4 regions of the Halobacillus sp. 12SKB genome follow, and region 2 is predicted to be linked to each of the others. Evidence: riboswitches for the same ligand, from Rfam matches in the RefSeq annotation. Region 2 holds a riboswitch; each other region holds the start of a gene.
What was found. Region 2 has a riboswitch for S-adenosylmethionine ahead of ACQ4XT_RS03750 (PLP-dependent aspartate aminotransferase family protein). Riboswitches for the same ligand answer to the same signal wherever they lie in the genome.
Positions count from the first base shown of each region.

Region 1: another riboswitch for S-adenosylmethionine. It lies ahead of metK (methionine adenosyltransferase); the one in region 2 lies ahead of ACQ4XT_RS03750 (PLP-dependent aspartate aminotransferase family protein).
Region 3: another riboswitch for S-adenosylmethionine. It lies ahead of ACQ4XT_RS07055 (O-acetylhomoserine aminocarboxypropyltransferase/cysteine synthase family protein); the one in region 2 lies ahead of ACQ4XT_RS03750 (PLP-dependent aspartate aminotransferase family protein).
Region 4: another riboswitch for S-adenosylmethionine. It lies ahead of ACQ4XT_RS14470 (homocysteine S-methyltransferase family protein); the one in region 2 lies ahead of ACQ4XT_RS03750 (PLP-dependent aspartate aminotransferase family protein).

Region 1 covers NZ_JBRFWR010000001.1:2,138,343-2,143,299, forward strand. Annotated here, with positions in the region: gene pckA (phosphoenolpyruvate carboxykinase (ATP)) at 1-400, opposite strand, end outside; SAM riboswitch class I at 1,237-1,347, shown strand; gene metK (methionine adenosyltransferase) at 1,629-2,825, shown strand; gene ACQ4XT_RS10320 (gamma carbonic anhydrase) at 2,891-3,406, opposite strand; gene ACQ4XT_RS10325 (alpha/beta hydrolase) at 3,466-4,242, shown strand; gene tbcS (tetraprenyl-beta-curcumene synthase) at 4,263-4,957, shown strand, end outside.
Region 2 covers NZ_JBRFWR010000001.1:757,071-762,027, forward strand. Annotated here, with positions in the region: gene ACQ4XT_RS03745 (dicarboxylate/amino acid:cation symporter) at 1-716, opposite strand, end outside; gene ACQ4XT_RS03750 (PLP-dependent aspartate aminotransferase family protein) at 1,245-3,023, opposite strand; SAM riboswitch class I at 3,162-3,272, opposite strand; gene ACQ4XT_RS03755 (trans-sulfuration enzyme family protein) at 3,346-4,491, opposite strand; gene ACQ4XT_RS03760 (NUDIX hydrolase) at 4,550-4,957, opposite strand, start outside.
Region 3 covers NZ_JBRFWR010000001.1:1,431,175-1,436,131, reverse strand. Annotated here, with positions in the region: gene ACQ4XT_RS07065 (NAD(P)/FAD-dependent oxidoreductase) at 1-619, opposite strand, end outside; gene ACQ4XT_RS07060 (DUF2188 domain-containing protein) at 1,314-1,511, opposite strand; SAM riboswitch class I at 1,647-1,757, shown strand; gene ACQ4XT_RS07055 (O-acetylhomoserine aminocarboxypropyltransferase/cysteine synthase family protein) at 1,865-3,559, shown strand; gene metX (homoserine O-acetyltransferase MetX) at 3,583-4,635, shown strand; gene ACQ4XT_RS07045 (polysaccharide deacetylase family protein) at 4,690-4,957, opposite strand, start outside.
Region 4 covers NZ_JBRFWR010000001.1:2,912,662-2,917,618, reverse strand. Annotated here, with positions in the region: gene ACQ4XT_RS14495 (GNAT family N-acetyltransferase) at 1-125, opposite strand, end outside; gene ACQ4XT_RS14490 (GNAT family N-acetyltransferase) at 70-486, opposite strand; gene ACQ4XT_RS14485 (DUF4037 domain-containing protein) at 628-1,452, opposite strand; gene ACQ4XT_RS14480 (S66 peptidase family protein) at 1,517-2,428, opposite strand; gene ACQ4XT_RS14475 (GNAT family N-acetyltransferase) at 2,469-2,951, opposite strand; SAM riboswitch class I at 3,448-3,552, shown strand; gene ACQ4XT_RS14470 (homocysteine S-methyltransferase family protein) at 3,735-4,784, shown strand.

The DNA.
Region 1 (4,957 bases), 1.4 Mb from region 2:
CGAATAAGTTGTGCCAGGCGAACTCTGTAAGTACCTGAAGAGGAAGACGATGCTTTTCATCTGCCCCCGCAAAGCCCTTAAAGACAAAAAGTTCATTCCGTTCTTTCAAATAATCCAATACTTTATGATATAGTTTTACAAACGTTTGATCATCTATGGGCTGGTTGACAGCTCCCCAGTGGACTTTATCTTGTGTGATATCATCCTGAACGATGAATTTATCTTTCGGAGATCTACCAGTATAAGTACCCGTCGTTGCCTGGATGGCCCCTTTTTCTGTCAGGGTACCTTCATTACGGTATAAAATCTTTTCCACTAAATGTGGAACAGATAGCTGGTGGTGGACATGTTCTTGGGCAAGTAAAAGATTCAGTTCAGACATTTGATTAATGGTACTCATATGTGTCGACCCGCCTTTGCATTTATTATGATCAACCTAATGTGAGATTAGTATAACACATTGATTTCTTTAGTCCATACTATACGTGAAAAAGCTTACATTTTATTTATTCTGAATTATCAAACTGAAAACCTGCTCTTTTGTTCAACAATCTGGAAGGATTGTGAAAGACTCAGACTCGAGATGTTTCGGGGGTTCGTTGCCTTGTGAGCGCCTGGGTTGGCTGGGAAGCTACTCGCTTTCCTGTGGGGGAGTGCCGAGCTTCCTCGGACTTCGTCCTGCGGGATCTCGCCGATCTCCTTTCTCCCACGGGAGTCTCGCAGCTTCCCAGCCAACCCATTCTTCGTATGCGGGTAACGAACCCCTACACCGGGGGAGACTGCCTTCCACTACCCTGGTTTTATATGCATAAAGCGCTCTATAACAAGCTTTTCACGTGCAGGATAGCGTACTTAGGGGATTATTCCTCTCCAATTACCAAGTGTATGAAAGCCGGTAATTATATGGCAAAGGGGCGGAGGGGGATGGCGAGACTCCTGCGGGAGAAAAGTGCATGGTGAGACCCCACAGGACGCAGTCCGAGGAGGCTCACCGCGCTTCCGCGGAAAGCGAGTCATCCCCCGCAGCCCCAACCCACTGCACAAACATCTCGAAACTGAGTCTTCAAGAAAAGGGAGATTATATGGAAGAGTGAGATATTCTTTACTTTGAAAAAAGTTTCTAATAATATATGTGAATTTCATTCAAACGTTTACTAAATACGAATACGTTAGAATGAGGTGGAATTCAATTGACATTAAATGAGGTTTTCGATACGATAACGGAGAACGGATACTCTCTTATCCAGAGTTGGTGGAGGGACAGGCCCTTTGAAACCCAGCAACCGTCATGCACATGACACGGTGCTAACCTGAAGCAAGGAGGACATGCTCCTTGGACGATAAGAGCGAAAGGAAGCAGCCCCTTTCCTCGAATAGGAAAGGTTTTTTCTTTTTATAAGGCTTTTTTTTCAAACAGAGGGATGAGATCGATTCATCCACTCATTAAAACTCAGCCTTTAATGAAGAAATATTCGAACAGGATAACCTGTAGATATTCCTATGTAATTGCTCCATTGGTTGTGAAAAGAGGCAACATGAACATATATGAAACGTATAAAAGTTTCTGCACATACTGGTAAAGAGTTCCGTCTAATACTTTGTACTTACAGAAGGAGGAGTTTTTAAGAATGCCTGCAAACCGCCGGTTATTCACATCAGAATCTGTCACGGAGGGTCATCCGGACAAAATTTGTGACCAGATTTCTGATGCGATATTAGATGAAATTTTAAAAAACGACCCTAACGCGAGGGTTGCATGTGAGACAACAGTGACAACGGGACTTGTACTGGTTTCTGGTGAGATTAGTACAAATACTTACGTGGATATTCCATCCATCGTACGTCAGACGATCAAAGATATCGGATATACTCGTGCGAAGTACGGGTTTGATGCGGATACATGTGCTGTTCTGACTGCGATTGATGAGCAATCCCCTGATATTGCAGGAGGCGTGGACGTTGCTCTTGAATCCCGTGAAGGAAAAATGAGTGACGATGAAATCGAATCGATTGGTGCAGGAGACCAGGGGTTGATGTTTGGTTTTGCTAATAATGAAACCAAAGAATTGATGCCTCTTCCAATCTCCTTGGCTCATAAACTATCGAAACGTCTTTCTGATGTGAGAAATGATGGTACACTTGATTACCTTCGTCCAGATGGGAAAACACAGGTGACGGTGGAGTACGACGAAAATGATCAGCCAGTGCGTGTGGATACAATCGTTATTTCTACCCAGCATGCTGAAGAAGTGACTCTGCAACAGATCCAGGAAGATTTGAAGAAACATGTGATTGGGCCGATCGTGCCTGAAGGATATATTGATGAACAGACGAAATACTTTATTAACCCGACCGGACGCTTCGTCATTGGAGGTCCACAAGGTGACGCCGGGCTAACCGGAAGAAAGATTATCGTCGACACATATGGTGGCTATGCTCGTCATGGAGGGGGAGCCTTCAGTGGTAAAGATGCTACGAAAGTAGACCGTTCGGCTGCTTATGCTGCCCGTTATGTTGCGAAAAATATTGTAGCTGCAGGACTTGCGGACTCTGTTGAAGTTCAGCTTGCTTATGCCATCGGTGTGGCGCAGCCTGTTTCTATTGCCATTAACACGAATGGAACAGGTACTGTTTCTGAGGAGCAGCTGGTGGAAGCTGTCCGTGAACTATTCGACCTTCGTCCAGCAGGAATTATTAAGATGTTGGACCTGCGTCGTCCTATTTATCGTCAAACGGCTGCTTACGGTCACTTCGGACGTACGGATGTGGAGTTCCCTTGGGAGCGTACAGATAAAGCAGAAGAATTGAAGGCGCGCTGTCAATAATTAAAAAAACCGTTCCAAACTTTTGTTTGGAACGGTTTTTTCGTTCAAGTGTTTGATTTGTTGCCTTATGATTCTCGTAGTTCCTTATAATATTGCCCTTTTTCCACATAACTCTTTCTGATCCTGTTCAGTTCTTTTATGTCTTCTTCATTTAGGTCTCTTATGACTTTGGCCGGCCGGCCGAAAGCGAGAGTGTTTGGTGGAATGACTTTCCCGGGGGGAACAAGACTCCCGGCGCCGATGAAAGCTTGTTCACCAATAACAGCGCCATCAAGAATAAGAGATCCCATGCCGATCAGCGCGTTTTCTTTTATATGGGCGGAATGTAAAGTGACTTGGTGGCCGACGGTTACTCCGTCCTCAATGATTAATGGTTTGTCTGGGCTTTGATGTAAAAGGCTTAAATCTTGAATGTTGGTGTTCTTGCCAATATGTACGGGAGCTACATCTCCTCTGATCACAGTCTTGAACCAAACGCTGGCATTTTCCTGGATGGTTACATCCCCTGTGATCACAGCATCTTCTGCAACATAGGCACTCGGATGTATGTCAGGTACCTTTCCTTTATATTCGCAAATCATGAAAAACCCCCTTATACTAATACTATTGATAGTATAGCAGAAGAAAAGAGGGAGATGCTGTGAAGAAAGTAGAATCAGTCAATGATCGTGCAACGGTAGTGCTCGTTCATGGGGCCTTTGAACATTCAGGTCGGTATCATGAACTGGTCGACCAACTTCAAAAGGATGGGTATTCCGTTATTTATGGGGACCTGCCAGGTCAGGGGCGTTCTCCAGGGAAGAGTGGCCATATCCGTTCTTTTCAGGATTATATCCATACCATTATGAACTGGATTCAACACGCGGACCCCAATAAGAAAGTATTTTTAATGGGGCATAGTATGGGAGGCCTTGCAGTTGTACGTACGATGGAGACTGCTCAACCAAAGGTGGATGGTGTTATTCTTTCTTCTCCTGCACTAGGTCTTCTGAAAAAAGCAAGCCTCCCTTTGGAAGTCGTGTCTTATATTTTAAACACTTTTATTCCATCTTTAAGAATCAAGGCTCCGCAAGATCCCGAATATATCACACGAAATAAGGACAAAATTGTAGAGTTTCAACAAGATCCTTTGATTATTGATAAAGTTTCTGTTCGCTGGTATCGTGAATTTCAAAAAGCGACAAGGGAAGCGTTCTCTGATATTCAACGCTTTCCTGATCTTCCATTGTTACTCATGCAGGCTGAAGAGGATTATATGGTAAGAATTGAGAAGACGGCCGAATGGTTTGACCGGGTTCAGGTAAAAGAAAAAAGGTACAAACAGTGGCCGGGGCTTTATCATGAAATTTATAACGAGCCGGAATGGGAAGATGTCTATCAACATACGCTATCTTTTTTAGAGGATCATCTAAAGTAAATCGGTAAGGAGGGCTTCTTTTGAGAAGTGCAGTCCCGGGTAACGCCATGTTTTTGATGTACAGAGTTTATCGAAATATTTTTCCTGCTGTTCATGATGAATTGTCTTACTGGATTGAAAGGGCGAAATCGATTCCTGACGAAGAACTTAGAAGTCAAGCTTTGGCGAGTATTGATGAAAAGACGTTTCACTGTGAAGGGGGATCGATTTACTCTGTTCTTTCCAGCGGTAATGATAAACAGGCCATTCGATTCATCGTTGCTTATCAAACCATCAGTGACTACTTGGACAACCTTTGTGACCGTAGCACCTCTATGGATCCTGACGATTTCCGCATGTTGCATGAATCTATGATCGACGCTTTGACACCAGGTAACCCACTACAGGATTATTACCAATATCGTGACGAGCAGGATGATGGGGGGTACCTCCATGATCTTGTGAACACGTGCCAGCAAGTCCTTTCCGAGGCGGAAGACTATCCAATCGTTAAGAAGCAGGCGGTAAGGTTAGGTAAGTTGTATAGTGATTTGCAAGTTCATAAGCATGTGATTGAAAACGAGAGGATTCCGAGGCTTCAAAATTGGTTCAAGCACTACCAAAAAGAATGGCCGGAGCTCAGCTGGTACGAATTTTCCGCATGTACAGGGTCTACGTTGGGGATCTTTTGCCTTGTTTCCTATACGCTGAGTGGAAAGATGGATGCAACGTTATC
Region 2 (4,957 bases):
AAAGCGACAGCAGAACCATATGTCACGATTCCATGGATGATTAATCCGAGGATAACGACGAACATGTACATAAACATCCCTTTCATGCCGTCGATTCCCATCGTTCCGATTGCGGAAGCAAGTAGACCAAAGGCACCATATGGGGCAAAGCGCATGATCAGATTCACAAGGAACATCATGATTTCATTACCTTGTTCGACAAGCTTGTAAATCCCTTCTGTCTTCTTACCAAGCATCGCAAGTGCGAAACCGATGAAGATAGCAAAGGCAATAATTTGAAGCATGTTCCCTTCCGTCATTGCCTGGATAGGGTTCGTTGGGATAATGTTTGTAAATGTTTCAACGACACCAGGTGCTTCCTGAGCTTCATACTCTGCGCCCGCAGGATTGATGTCAATATTCCCAGGCTGGAAAACGTACGCAAGGGAAATAGCGATACTGATCGCGATTGTCGTTGTGACAAGGAAGAACGCAATGGTTTTCCCACCGATTCTACCTAACTTCTTAGGATCACCAAGAGAAGCGGTACCCAGGGTGATAGAGAAGAACACGATCGGTACAACTAGCATTTTAATAAGATTTAAGAATACCGTACCTAAAGGACCAAAAACATAAGCATCTAACGTACTGAACAGATCCGGTGCAGCTAAATGCAGACCCAAGCCTACAATAGCACCAAGAATCAGACCTATAAAAATCTTGGTTGTTAGTTTCATGCAGTAACCTCCTACAACAATATGAATGCGCTTACTTATTATTTTGTTTAAAAAGTGAAAAAATTAAAAGACGACATGTTCCCATCCATGTCAAAATGCATTAAAAAAAGACTTACTTTCAATATAGGATTCGGTACCTTTGAGCCTTGATGTGAATGTGGTTCAGGCTCTTCAAAGATGGTTGCAACCAACGTGGGTGTTAATGTGCTTTATAAATTATATCATAGAGTGATTGAAAATTGAATAGAATTTGCTGGTAGTTTCCTATACAACTATGTACCGGATAGTGCTTCATAATTTTCAACGGCCATTGAAACCGCGTGATCCATAGTCATTTTAGATTATGAGAATGTTTAGAATTTATTACATATTCATGAATTCCCATATGTCCATGCATATAATATTATCCCGTTGCATAAAAAAACGGCCGTTTGTTTGGCGGCCGTTCTTTATATAGAATTAACTTCTTACTGCTTTTTTAATTTCCCAACAAAGCTAACTCCCTACAGCAAAAAACTCTTTTGTTTATTAAATTTCACACGCATACGTATCGATGGATCCCCGCAACCGCTGAGCCTCTTTATACGTACACCGGTTATGAACGACTTCGAGTCCTGATTCACTTGCGATTTGGGCCGCCTTCGGTGCAATGACACCTTCTTGCAGCCAAAAAACGTCCGGCCTTATATCTACTGCTTCCTTAGCAATTTCAATGGCAGCTTCCGGACTGCGGAACACTTGAACGACATCAACTTTAAAAGGAATCGATCTAAGGTCTGCATACGCCTTCTCACCAAGGACTTCTGTTTCTTTTGGATTTACGGGAACGATTTGGTATCCCATCCTCTGCATTTTTCTTGCTAGACGATGGCTCGGGCGTGAAGGCTTTCCACTCAACCCTACAACTGCCAAACGTTTCGGACGCGTTTCCCCTCCTTCTTGGGTTTTAGAGGAACTCAAGGCCCACTTGATCACACCTTCATCATTTTCAGTAATCGCTGTTTGTTCCGTTTCTCTTCCTGTTGCTTTCGCAATGGCACGATCAAGGTCGTTGATTAAATCTTTGCTCGACTCAAGTCCTATGGATAAGCGGATCAATTCCTCTGTCACTCCACTTGCAGCTAGATCTTCGACAGACAACTGCTGATGAGTCGTGGAAGCGGGATGGATAATCAATGATTTCGCATCGCCGACATTTGCTACGTGAGACCAGAGTGATATGTTGTTGATCACTTGTCTACCGGCTTCCCGTCCGCCTTTAATTCCAAAATTAACGATGGAACCGTATCCTCCTTCAAGATATCGAGCGGCTAACTCATGTGCGGGATGGGAGGACAACCCCGGGTATGATACCCATTCCACATCAGGATGATCTTGTAAGTATTCTGCAATTTCCTGAGCGTTGTCTCCATGCCTGGCAACACGTAAGTGCAGCGTCTCCAAGCCTTGCAATAACAAGAAAGCATTCTGAGGGCTCAAACACGAACCAAAATCACGAAGCAGCTGGACACGCAGCTTCGTAATATAAGCAAGCGTCCCGAAGTCAGCGTTGTAAACGATCCCGTTATAACTGTCATCAGGCTCTGTGAAAACCGGATACTTACCGTTCCCCCAATTGAATTGTCCTCCGTCTACAACAACTCCTCCAATGGCCGTTCCATGGCCGCCAATCCATTTCGTTGCGGAGTGGATGACGATGTCGGCTCCATGCTCTATGGGCCGGCAAGTATAAGGGGTGGCGAATGTATTGTCGATCAGAAGGGGAAGATCATGATCATGAGCTACCGACGCTACTTTTTCAATATCCAGTACGTGAAGGCTTGGATTTCCGATCGTTTCAGCGAAGACAGCTTTCGTTCGGTCTGTAATGGCTTTCCGGAAGTTTTCAGGATCCTCTGGGTCGACAAAATGAACCTGAATGCCATATCGCGGTAAAGTGTTAGCGAATAAATTGTAAGTTCCACCATAAAGGTTCGCCGCGGCAACCACTTCATCTCCGGCTCCTGCAATGTTCAAAATAGATAGAGCAATGGCCGACATCCCGGAAGCCGTCGCAACAGAAGCAACCCCACCTTCCAAGAGGGCCATCCTTTTTTCAAAAACATCAACGGTCGGATTTCCAATTCGCGAATAAATATTTCCAGGCTCATCAAGTGCAAAAAGACTCTGGGCATGTTCTGTGTCATGAAAGACATAGGAGGTTGTTTGGTAAATCGGCACCGCACGAGATCCTGTGGTCGGATCCGGCGACTGTCCTCCGTGTAAAGAAATCGTATCTACATCATAGCTTTCAAATGAATTCGTCATGATTACTTCCTCCTCAAAAAAAGTTTTTTATTCTTATAGAGATAGTTGGCTTTAAGTATGCGAATCGTCCATAGATCTTTTCCCAACAGCAAAAAACCCTCTTCCAAATAAGAAGAGGGTTTGTCATTTCAATTCCTCCTCTTATCTGCCAGATCGTCGTGATCTGTAGGACGTGGCACCTTTTCAAACCGATGTTTGAAGGTTGCCGGGCTTCACAGGGCCTATTCCCTCAGCCTCTCTTGATAAGAGTGGTATGCAGTTGATTGAATATGTTGAGAATTATAACGGACAACAATCAGAAAAGTCAATTATTTTAGAAAATTTAATTCTCCGATTCTGAGATTGCTTTTTTCAGCTGCTCTATAATATCTTCATGATCTTCAATTCCGATGGAAAGTCGAATCACATAATCATTGATGCCGATTTTCTCACGCTCAGCATTCGATAACGCACGATGAGACGTACGAATAGGATAGGAAACCGTCGTTTCTACTCCCGCGAGCGTAGGAGCAATCTTCACCCATCCGAGCGACCGGAAAAACGCCTCTATGTCAATCGAATCATTAAGCTCGATGGTCACAATAGCCCCATTCCCTCTTTCCGAAACCTTTTCAGGATAATAGACAGTGCGGACTGCCTGATGATTTTCAAGGGCTTTTGCTACTTGTTTTGCATTATAAGATTGTTTATTCATCCTAAGACCTAAAGTTTTGGCTCCGCGTTGAGTAAGCCACGCTTCAAACGGACTGAGATTCGCACCAAACGTGACAATCTTCTGGGTAGCCGCCTGAACTAAATCCTCATTGCCGACCAACACCCCGCACGTCACGTCACTGTGACCACCAATATACTTCGTCCCACTATGGACGACAAGATCGACACCATGCGTGTAGGGCTGCAATAAGTATGGAGTGGCGAATGTATTATCAACCATCGTCTTCACATTCTTTTTACGGGCAAGAGCGACTAAGCCCTCTAAATCTTCCACCCGTAAAAAAGGATTGGAGATCGATTCCGTATAGAGAAGTTTCGTTTGAGATGTGACCGCCTCTGAAACCTCGTCCATATTCGAAAAAGAAACCATCGTTACATCAATACCGAACGTGGCCAGCTCTTTAGTGATCAACTTGTGTGAACCTCCATAAACATCCTCTGCAGCGACGATATGATCCCCTGGCTTTGCCACTGCAAGGATGCCTGCAAGGATGGCTGACATTCCGGATGAAGACGCCACTCCGGCTGGTGCTTCTTCCAGTTCCGCAACGGTTCCCGCAAGTTCATCTGTATTGGGGTTCCTTTCCCGTGTATATAAATAGGGGCTGTTTCCTTCATAATAGCTTTCCAAGTGGTCCAAATCTTTGAAAGTAAAAGCGGATGTCTGGTAAATCGGTGTACTCTTGCTATTCGGGACAAGACTTTGATCCGCTTTATGGTGGACTATTTTCGTATCAAAAGATGTATTCGTCATCGTTCGACTCCTCTCTCTTCACTTAATCAGAAATTATATAGAAGAAACAGGAATATTGTCAAAGTTTTGCGACATATTCACGTATGGATTGAAAAATGTACCGCACGTACCCTTTTTCATGAGGGACAAGATTATTATGAGTCACTTCCTTCTCATCACCATTAAGAATAGAGATCCCCTTCACAATTTGTTGATTGTCCACCAAATTCTCCATATCAGTCAGTGACACAGAAAGGATGTCCTTCACCTCTTCTCCGATTTTAAAGGTCATGTCCTTCGTCCAAGGGAGGAGGTAAATGCGGCAGATCTCCCTGTCTATGAGAGAGGACCCTTCCTTCAGTTCTTCCTTATAATCACCTTGGTGGATTAAATCGTCAGGTATCACCGTCAAACCGACTTCCTCCTCAATTTCCCTGACACCAGCCAGCAGAACATTCTCCCCCGCTTCTATATGGCCCGCAGCGGT
Region 3 (4,957 bases), 670 kb from region 2:
AAACAAAACCAATTCGACCTTCATAAAGAAAGATCTCTGTAGCAGGTTCCGGTAAAGGCTCTACCCCCTCAAAATATCCGTAGACGACCGGGCGCAAAGGCTTCGTTTCTTCATACTTCTCTGCACCTGTCCAATGAGCAATGTTCGAGTTTTTCCCATCAGCCCCAACGATCAAATCAGCATAGAAATCTTTTGGCTTCCCTTTTTCTATTAGACTGACACCAACGACCTTCTCCTCTTCCCATATCAATTCTCGTGCCGCCGTTTCGGGTTTGAAATGGACGGATGGGAAAGTGACCGCTCGATCAATCAGCATGGAGTCGAGCTTGTCTCTTCTTGGAATGATGGTATAGGAAGTCCTTGGTCCTTCTATGAAACTACTCCCAATATAGGTCCTCATTCTCGTTACTTTTCTCAAACCCGACGCTTCGAGTTGCTTAAGTACGCCTAATTTTTCTAAGAATCCTGTGTGGGACATAAAATGAGTGGATAATGTATCACTTGGAAAACTGGCTTTATCAACAAGGAGGACTTTCTTCCCCATTTCTCCTAGTAAAATAGCTAAACTTGCGCCGGCTACACGAGCACCGACGATAATGACATCATAATGAGCATTCATGATTGCACACACCTTCACGTATCATTTACCTCCATCATAACTGGAGCACCTCGAAAACTCTAGAGTGGTCAGTTGTAGATAAGCTCCCTTCAGTTGAAGACTCAGTTCGAAATGTTTCCGTGGTTCGTTGCCATAATAGGCGCTAGGGGTGGTTGGGAAGCAGCTCGCTTTCCTGCGGGGATGACGGCAAGCCTCTTCGAGCTCCGCTCTGTGGGGTCTAGCCAGCCAATCCATTCCCGCGGGAGTCTCGCAGCTTCCCAACCACCCCATTCGATGAATGTGAGAAACGAACCCCTTTACCCATTTGGATTGTCTTCCACTATACTACTGTTATAAGCATAAAGCGCCCTGTATCAAGCTCCCGGGGTTCAAAAACCTGGGCATGGGAGTTTTATCCTTATACTCCCATCAAGTTGAATAACTGCATATTCTAGAAGTGGTTTTGAGACACTCATATGGCAAAGGGGCGGAGGGAAACGGTGAGACTCCTGTGGGAAGTGCGTGGTAGATGAGACCCCTCAGAGCGTTAGCTAGAGGAGGCTCATCACTCGCCCACGGAAAGCGAACCTTTTCCCGGAGCCTCTAAATCCACACAAACATCTCGAAAATCGAGTATTCCACAATCCTGCCATATACTTTAATAATGAATATAGATAGTTACACATAAAAAAACTCCCGCGGTGGGGAGTTTTAGTTAGTAGGTGCGTTCTTCTTCAACTTCATGATTTTGATCCAAGATTTGAAGTTTGCTCGGTTTGTTTTCTTTTGCGATTTCCTCTGCTTTGGCAACCGCAGTATCACGCTCATCATAAAGGTCTGTTGGAGCGACATCTTCGATTTTTACAAACCAGCCGGTTACATCTTTATTAGGTACAACACTATATTGTTTCATGAACTTCACTCCTATCTCATAGACTTAATTATCCATTCCCACAGCTAGGAGGGTTCAAACGTATCAAAATTGTTTGACAATGAGAAAGGACGCCTTTATAATTTCAAACAAGTCAGAAAAATTTAATAAAAACAACTCTTATCGAGAGCGGCAGAGGGACTAGGCCCTACGACGCCCGGCAACCTTCAAGGCATTACCTTGAAAAGGTGCTACATCCTACAGATCACATGATCTGAAAGATAAGGGGAGGTATGAGATACATAAAGCCCTCTTCTTACTTACAGAAGAGGGCTTTTCGTTTTCCCTCTTCTACAAAGTGGATGCCCTAGAAAAAAACAGAGGAGGAATTTTTCATGAGTACACCATTCTATACGTTCGGTCCTGAAACGAATTTGCTTCATGGCGGTCAAGAACCGGATCCAGCTACAGGGGCACGCGCTGTACCGATTTATCAGACGACATCTTATGTTTTCAATGATACGGAACATGCTCAAAACCTTTTTTCACTTGCGGAACCTGGAAACATCTATTCACGCATCGGAAACCCGACCGTCGATGTATTTGAACAACGACTCGCTCTTCTTGAGGACGGGGCCGCGGCGGTTGCGACAGCGTCAGGCATGTCTGCAATCACGATGGCTATTCTGAATGTCGCTAAAGCCGGGGATGACATCGTGACCTCAACGAACCTTTATGGAGGGACCTACAATTTGTTTGTCCACACCCTCCCCCGCTATGGAATCAATGTCCATTTTGTTGAAGGAGATGATCCAGCATCATTCGCCAAGGCAATTACTCCTCATACAAAAGCGATTTTTGCCGAAACGATCGGTAATCCGAGCTTGAATGTATTGGATATTGAAGCGATTGCAGATGTCGCTCATGACCACCACATCCCTCTCATCATCGATAATACATTCGCTACCCCATATGTCTGCAGACCGATTGATTGGGGTGCAGACATCGTAGTCCACTCGGCCACTAAATGGATTGGTGGACATGGCACGGCTATTGGAGGTGTTGTCGTTGATAGTGGACGTTTCAACTGGAATCATGAAAAATTCCCAGGGTTTACGGAGCCTGATGAAAGCTATAACGGCATCCGATTCGGGATTGACGTGGGTCCCGCCGCTTTCGCCATAAAATTACGCGTACAGCTGCTTCGAGACATAGGGGCATGTCTCAGCCCACAAAACGCTTTCTTACTTTTGCAGGGTTTGGAAACTTTACACTTGCGAGTGAAAACACATGCTGATCAGGCTTTGGAAATTGCCGAATATTTGAACCATCACGAAGGGGTTGAATGGGTGAATTATCCAGGATTGAAGGATCACCCTACTTACTCCCTAGCCGAAAAATATTTCCACTACGGTCATGGATCGATCGTTGTTTTCGGAATTAAAGGAGGGCGCGAAGCAGGACGCAAACTAATTGATCAAAGCACCCTCTGGTCGCATGTAGCAAACGTCGGGGATGCTAAATCTTTAATCATCCACCCAGCTTCTACAACTCACCAGCAATTAAGCGATGAAAACTTGAGTAAATCAGGTGTAACAGAAGAACTTGTCCGCTTGTCTGTCGGGTTAGAGTCTGTAGAAGATTTAATTCAGGACCTGGACAACGCCATCTTCCACGCCACGGGATATAAGAAATCCTACGGTAAAAGCAAACATGTGGCAGAGCCTGTTTTATCCTCCTCCCTGGATCGCTCGAACGGGGATTTGAGAAAAAGAGTAATCGGAATTGTTGGCTCAAGTGCTCTTCTTGTGGAACAGAGCAAGCTGGAAAGACTGGGATTTGAAGTTGTTACTTTCTCTCACCTTGAAGACCTTCAAAAAGTAACGAGCGTCAACTGGGATATTGTCTATGTGGAGGAAGCAAATGAGGATGTCTTGAACATAGCGAAGGAAGTTAAACCAACCCTTCTATGGTCACGTAAACCAATCACTCACGAAGATGCAGCCATCATTTCAGGGGTAAGCCTTTACGAGGCTGTTGTGAATATCCGATCAGGGAAAGATTTCTCCACTTCCCTCGTATCAGTCTAGTGAAAGAAAGGAGCATGAAAAGCATGTCATTACAAAACCCCACCAGCCACCCACGAACCAATCAATCGATATCGATCGGCGCTTTCACCTTCGAGTCTGGTGAGAAACTTTCGAATGTCGAACTTGCCTATGAAAGATACGGGCCGACAAATGCTCCCGTCATCCTCGTATGCCACGCATTAACGGGCAACCAGCTCGCCGTGGGTTCAAGGGATGAACGTGGCTGGTGGGCCGGTTTAATCGGTGAAGATTGTCCCATCGACACCAATCGCTATCAAGTGATCACCTTCAATGTCCTGGGTGGATGTCACGGATCTACTGGGCCTGCGAGCATAAATCCAGAGACAGGCGAACCATACCGTCAAACCTTTCCCAAAGTTACCATTCGGGACATGGTTCACGCTCAATATAAAGCTTTACATCGTTTAAACATCACTCATGTCCATGCGATAGCAGGCGGATCGCTTGGTGGTATGCAGACGTACGAATGGGGGCTTCTTTACCCTGATTTCATGAAAAAACTATTCATTCTCGCTGCAACTCCTTATTTAAGTGATTACGGCATCGCTTTTAATCATATCGGTGCTCGTGCTATAAAGAGTGATCCCCACTTCCGAAATGGAGACTATCATTCCAATGAAGATCTAAAGGGATTCGAAATTGCCCGGATGACGGGGATGGTCACATACAGAAGCAGTACCTTATTTGAAAAAAGGTTCGATCGGTCCTATCACGCCGATACCTCTTATGAAATCCAATCTTATTTGGATTATCAAGGCGATAAGATCAAAGAACGCTTTGATGCCAACAGCTATCTTTACCTTCTAGAGGCGATGAACAACCATGACATCGGACGAGGAAGGAATGGTTGGGCACAAGCAGCTAAGCAATACAAAGCAGAGGTTCATACCTTCAGCTTTGAACACGATCTCCTTTATCCTGAAGCCTTGATCCAACCCTTTTCTATCTCCTGTAATAAAGGGAAGCACCATCACATATCTACCGACTATGGTCATGATGGATTTCTCGTAGAGTTCGACCGTTGGGGCAAATGGGTGGAAGAACAATTAAAATAATTCCCTGGCGATGACTCTTCCACCTGTATAAGCAAAATAAAAACCGTTCCGTTTTTAATTCAAAACGGAACGGTTTTCTTGTTTATCGCTCAAATGACTGACAGGAACGACTTTATATCCTTTAGCCGTCAGTTTTTCTAATAGAAGATCTACGGTTTCCACTGTAGAAAGTTGAAGGTCATGAAGCAAAATAATGGAACCATCTTCTACTTCATAAAGAATATCTTCAGCTACCGCTTCCGGTTTTAGATCTTCCCATTTTTCAGAATAGATGGTCCACGGAACAACATTACCTTCTTCTTGGTAGTTGGCAGAAGGCATG
Region 4 (4,957 bases), 2.2 Mb from region 2:
ATATTTTCCAGATAATGATCCTGATTGTCAAAAACATCTTTGGTGACTTTAAATGTTATGTATTCTTGTTTAATCGCAGGTTCCTTTTGATTGATCGCCTGAGGTTTTTTCCAACTTATAGACATTCTGATTTGATTTCTCCATGTCACGATGACCAAAGACCTTCTCAATCGTCTTCTCCCATCCGGGATGATGACCGATGGCTATAAAATTACGTACATTCAGCTTCTTTGCTTCAGGAAATATGACTTCTTCTATAAAACCGTTGATATGGTCATTAAATGGCTCATTTCCTTCATCTCCAATAAAGAAGAAACCATCATGGTTCCCCAGCCAGATCAGTCCTGTTTGAGGAGCATCGGTATCATCTACAAAAATCCGACCTGGATTATTCCCTTCTATGACCGCTTGAACTTCTAAATGTCCATCATCGTTTGTTAACTTTCCGCATTTATAGAATTCTGCTTTATTAAGTTCACGGATCATTCTTACTCCTCCTCCTGATCGCTTAAGTCCGCCACATACTTTTACTGCATTTCCGATAAAAGAAAGCTTTCATACCGTCAATCTCTGAGGTTTGATTGATCTGGGTTGGAGAAAGTTACAATCAACCCTTTGAAGTTCCAATCATTTAACATATTCTATATTTCTCTTCTGTTCGCTAATGTCCAAACCAGGATGGTATTCCTTAACCAATTCCATAACCTCTTCAATTAAACCTTCTAACTCTTTCACACCGCTTGCCGGGTCCCCTATCCATGTTTTGTTCATGCGAGCATGGAGATTTTCCGGTTTGATTTCCATCCGTTCGATATTATTTTCCATCCATTTAAAGACAGGGTGGTGGACATACATACGATTCAGGCCAAACAAAACGCCGAACAATTTCTTCTGCACTCCACACAGGACATCATAGAGCATCAACCAGTCCTGACGTTTCAAGAGAGCTTCCCGGTTATTCCAGCGATTCCCCAGCCATAGATTTTCTGCAATCATCCGTGCTGAAAGTTCGAAAGGATAGACAGCCAACCTGTTCTTCCATTCAGTGATTTTTCCTTCCCCGCAGAGACTTACACCATCATGGATGGAAGCTACTATACATTGTTTGTCATAATCGGTATCGTGTTCATCCACCACATCGGAAATGAAGCGTTCTACTGATTCAACCAAAAAGCTGCTGATTTCAAATTTAACGCCGTCCCGGGTTAAGTAGGCTTCCGACCATTCTTCATCTTCATAAGGATGATAAGACAGAATGGTGCCACCTATTTGCTCAATGGGAGATTTCCGCTCATGATCCGTCGGGGGATTGGACCATAAAATATGTAATTCAATATCTGAATGTTCATCATCTAGGTTTTTAGACACAGAACCAGCAAGTAGAATGGCTTTAACCTTTGGGTTCTCTTCATACAGAGCGGCCATATCTATTGATTGTTTGAATAAATCCAATTTCATTCCAACCTCCAATTGTTACGTTACATAACTTTTTCAACATATAGATTGTTGTTCGAAATCAATAGTTCACTCCTGAATCAACGACCAATCGAGGCGGCGACGTCGTGAGCTTCGCGTTTACCCCAAACGGTACACCATAATTCGGCTGGCAATGACCAAAGTGAAAGTTCTCAACAACAGGAAATGGAGAACCGGCGAAGAAACGGTGAAGCACTTTTTTCAACTCCGTTTCTTCTTCTGTTTCCACCTGGAAATTCCCTAATACGACACCTTGAACGTCATTGAAGACACCCGCTTGTTTAAGATGAGTAAGCTTCAAATCGATAAGAAACGGTGGTTCTGCAACTTCCTCAAGTAGTAAGATGGCGCCAGCTGTGTCCACTTGGTAAGGCGTGCCCAAACCGTTGGTGAGGAGTGTTAAATTCCCTCCCACTAAACGTCCCTCTCCCGTACCATGGGCGAGCGTGTTGAGAGTTGATCGGTTAGAATCATAGGTCATCATCTCGCCTGTAAACAGAGATGAAAACGATGATACTGTCTCTTTTGTTCGCTGTTCATCATTAAGATCAGAGGCCACCATAGGCCCGTGGAAAGTCACCAGACCACTGAAATTGTAAATAGCATGAAGCAGGTACGTTAAATCACTGTATCCCCAGAATATTTTAGGGTTACTTTTTATCTTTTCGTAATCAATCATAGGTGCAAGCTTCGCTGTGCCGAACCCTCCATTGGTGCAAAAAATTCCGCGGATTGCAGGGTCGTTAAAGGCCTCATGTAAATCAGCAAGTCGCTTTTGATCGACCGTTGCATGCTCTTCATCGGTTTGGAACACATGGCGTCCAATGATGACTTCAAGATCCATTTTTTCCAACACACGTATCCCCTGGCTTAATTGCTCCCGATCCGGAGGTCCCGCCGGTGCAATCACTGCTACCCGATCCCCCTCTTGTAAAGCACGGGGGTTAATCATAATATCCCTCACTTTCTGGTTAATGGAAATGGAACAACGATTAAGCTAAGTTGAATTTCATCTCCATTTTTCTACTCTTTGTTGTCATCCCCATAGACCGATAAAATTCTATGGCAGCAGTATTTTCCTCAGATACTCCCAGTTCAACACGATCGACCTTGAGGCTACGTCCGAAATCAAAAACGTGGGCAACTAGTTTTTTTCCAATCCCCTTGTTTCTATGCATTTCAGAAACGCATAAACTATGGATAGATAAAACCTTTCTCGCTTTGACAAAAGAATTCTCAGGTGTTTCCTCTTCCTTAGTCACTACAACTCCCACGATCTCATTGCTTAAGATAGCCACAAACATGTGCTGTTTGTTATCCATCACCTGGCTTTCAAAGAACTCTCTCTCGACTGGAGTTGCATTCTCTTTGTACAAATCCGGTCTTACACGAACGTGGAATTCATGAACCTGCCTAAATAGAGGCAGCAATGACTCATAATCGCTCTCCTCGGCTCTTCGAATAGATAGATCCATTTTCTCTCCCCCTAGTCACTTACTTGCCCTACTTATTCAACTTAGATATTTTTATTAGTCCGCCGATTTTTTGATAAAAAAAGGAACGTTCGTGCCATCATCACTGGTATCCAGGCATGACAAGGTTGGTAATGAAACAAGCGCTTTTATACTTCAGTATATTTCTCTCATGCCATTCATCAATCTCTTAAGCTTGACTGGTATGGTTGAGGGATTAAACCATAGGTAAGGGAACGGTTCTTTCGTTCAATTGCGGGCTCATAAAAGGTAGGACCTGTTTAAGTCTTCAAACCAAGATTACCATAAGTTTCTTTTTTTGTGGAAAGAGCTCAGGTACTTTTAAACAGAATCCCGAAACTTTTTCTGAAAATTCCATTGATTCTTCTTTCATTTTCCTGTATTGTAAATCGCAAGCGAAATGATAAACTCCACTTTTGATTTGAGGATACGCTTTACGACGTGTCCAACTGCTTTTCCTAAAACTACATAATTATGAAACTTATCCAGAGAGGTGTAGGGACTGGCCCTTTGATACCTCAGCAACCAGCCATTGGCACGGTGCTAAATCCAGAAGGTAGTTGTTCTACCTTGAAGATAAGGAGACTCTTTATACACAAAGGACCCCTTATCCAAGGAGGTCCTTTATTTTTTTGAAGAAAATGATTTCTGAACAGAGTTGAACCAATGTCAGCTCATGCAAGGCAGAAAGTCAGCGTGTCCCTGTCAGAAGGGGCTAGCTTTCTAATAAAAGACTCATACAAAATGGAAAGGTTGTGGAATGAAATGAAACGATCATTAGAACAGAGATTACAGGATGGACCCGTCATTTGTGGAGAAGGATACTTATTCGAACTGGAGCGCCGCGGCTATTTACAGGCCGGCTCCTTTGTACCTGAAGTAGCCCTTGATAACCCACAGGCATTGAAACAGACGTACCGTGACTTTATGCTCGCAGGCTCGGACGTCGTCTTGGCCTTCACCTATAACGGCCACCGAGAGAAAATGAGAATCATCGGCAAAGAGGACCTATTAGAGCCGCTTAACCGTCAGGCCATCCGCCTGGCCAAAGAAGTAGCTCAGGAGCACCCGGAGGAAGAAGCCCTTGTTGCCGGGAACATTTCCAACACGAACTTGTTCAACCCTGATGATCCTGAAGCTGTTGAAAAAACAAGAAGCATGTTTGGGGAGATGATCGGCTGGTGTAAGGAAGAAGGCGTGGATTTTGTGAATGGCGAGACCTTCTATTATTACGAAGAAGCGCTGATTGCTCTCGAGGAAATTCAAAAACAAGATTTGCCTGCCGTGATCACATTCGGTCTGATGGGGGAAAATATTCTCCGGGATGGCTATGAAGTGGAAGAAGCCTGCCGCTTATTAGAAGAAAAAGGCGCGCTTGTCGTCGGTATGAACTGCTTCCGCGGCCCAGCGACAATGCAGCCATATGTAGAAAAGATCCGTCAAACAGTGGACGGTTATGTAGGTGCCCTTCCCATCCCTTACCGCACGACGGAAGAACACCCGACCTTCTTCAACCTGCCGGACGGGGGCTGTGCCTGTACACTTCCAACGGAAACCACGTTCCCAACGTCCCTGGACCCGCTCTACACGAACAGGTATGAACTTGCGGAATGGGCCAAAGAAGCGCACAGCATTGGTGTGAACTACCTGGGACTCTGCTGTGGAGCTTCTCCTGCCATGCTTCGTGAAGTAGCAGAATCCGTCGGCCGTACAGCTGTAAACTCCAGGTATTCCCCGGATATGGAAAAACACTTCCTGTTCGGCAATGACGACACGCTGCAGGATCACATCACCTCTTATAAGACTAAAGCGTGAGTCAAACGCCTGTCCGAAATACGGACAGGCGTTTTTTTAAGTTTCACCTATTTGCATTACTTTACGCGGAACAAAGGGTCATCCAGCATTCCGCTTTCTATCTGAGGCTATGTACTAGACTGCAATTCCCTTCCATTACAGGAGCTTTCAGTCTTCCTATAGTGCAGTTCATG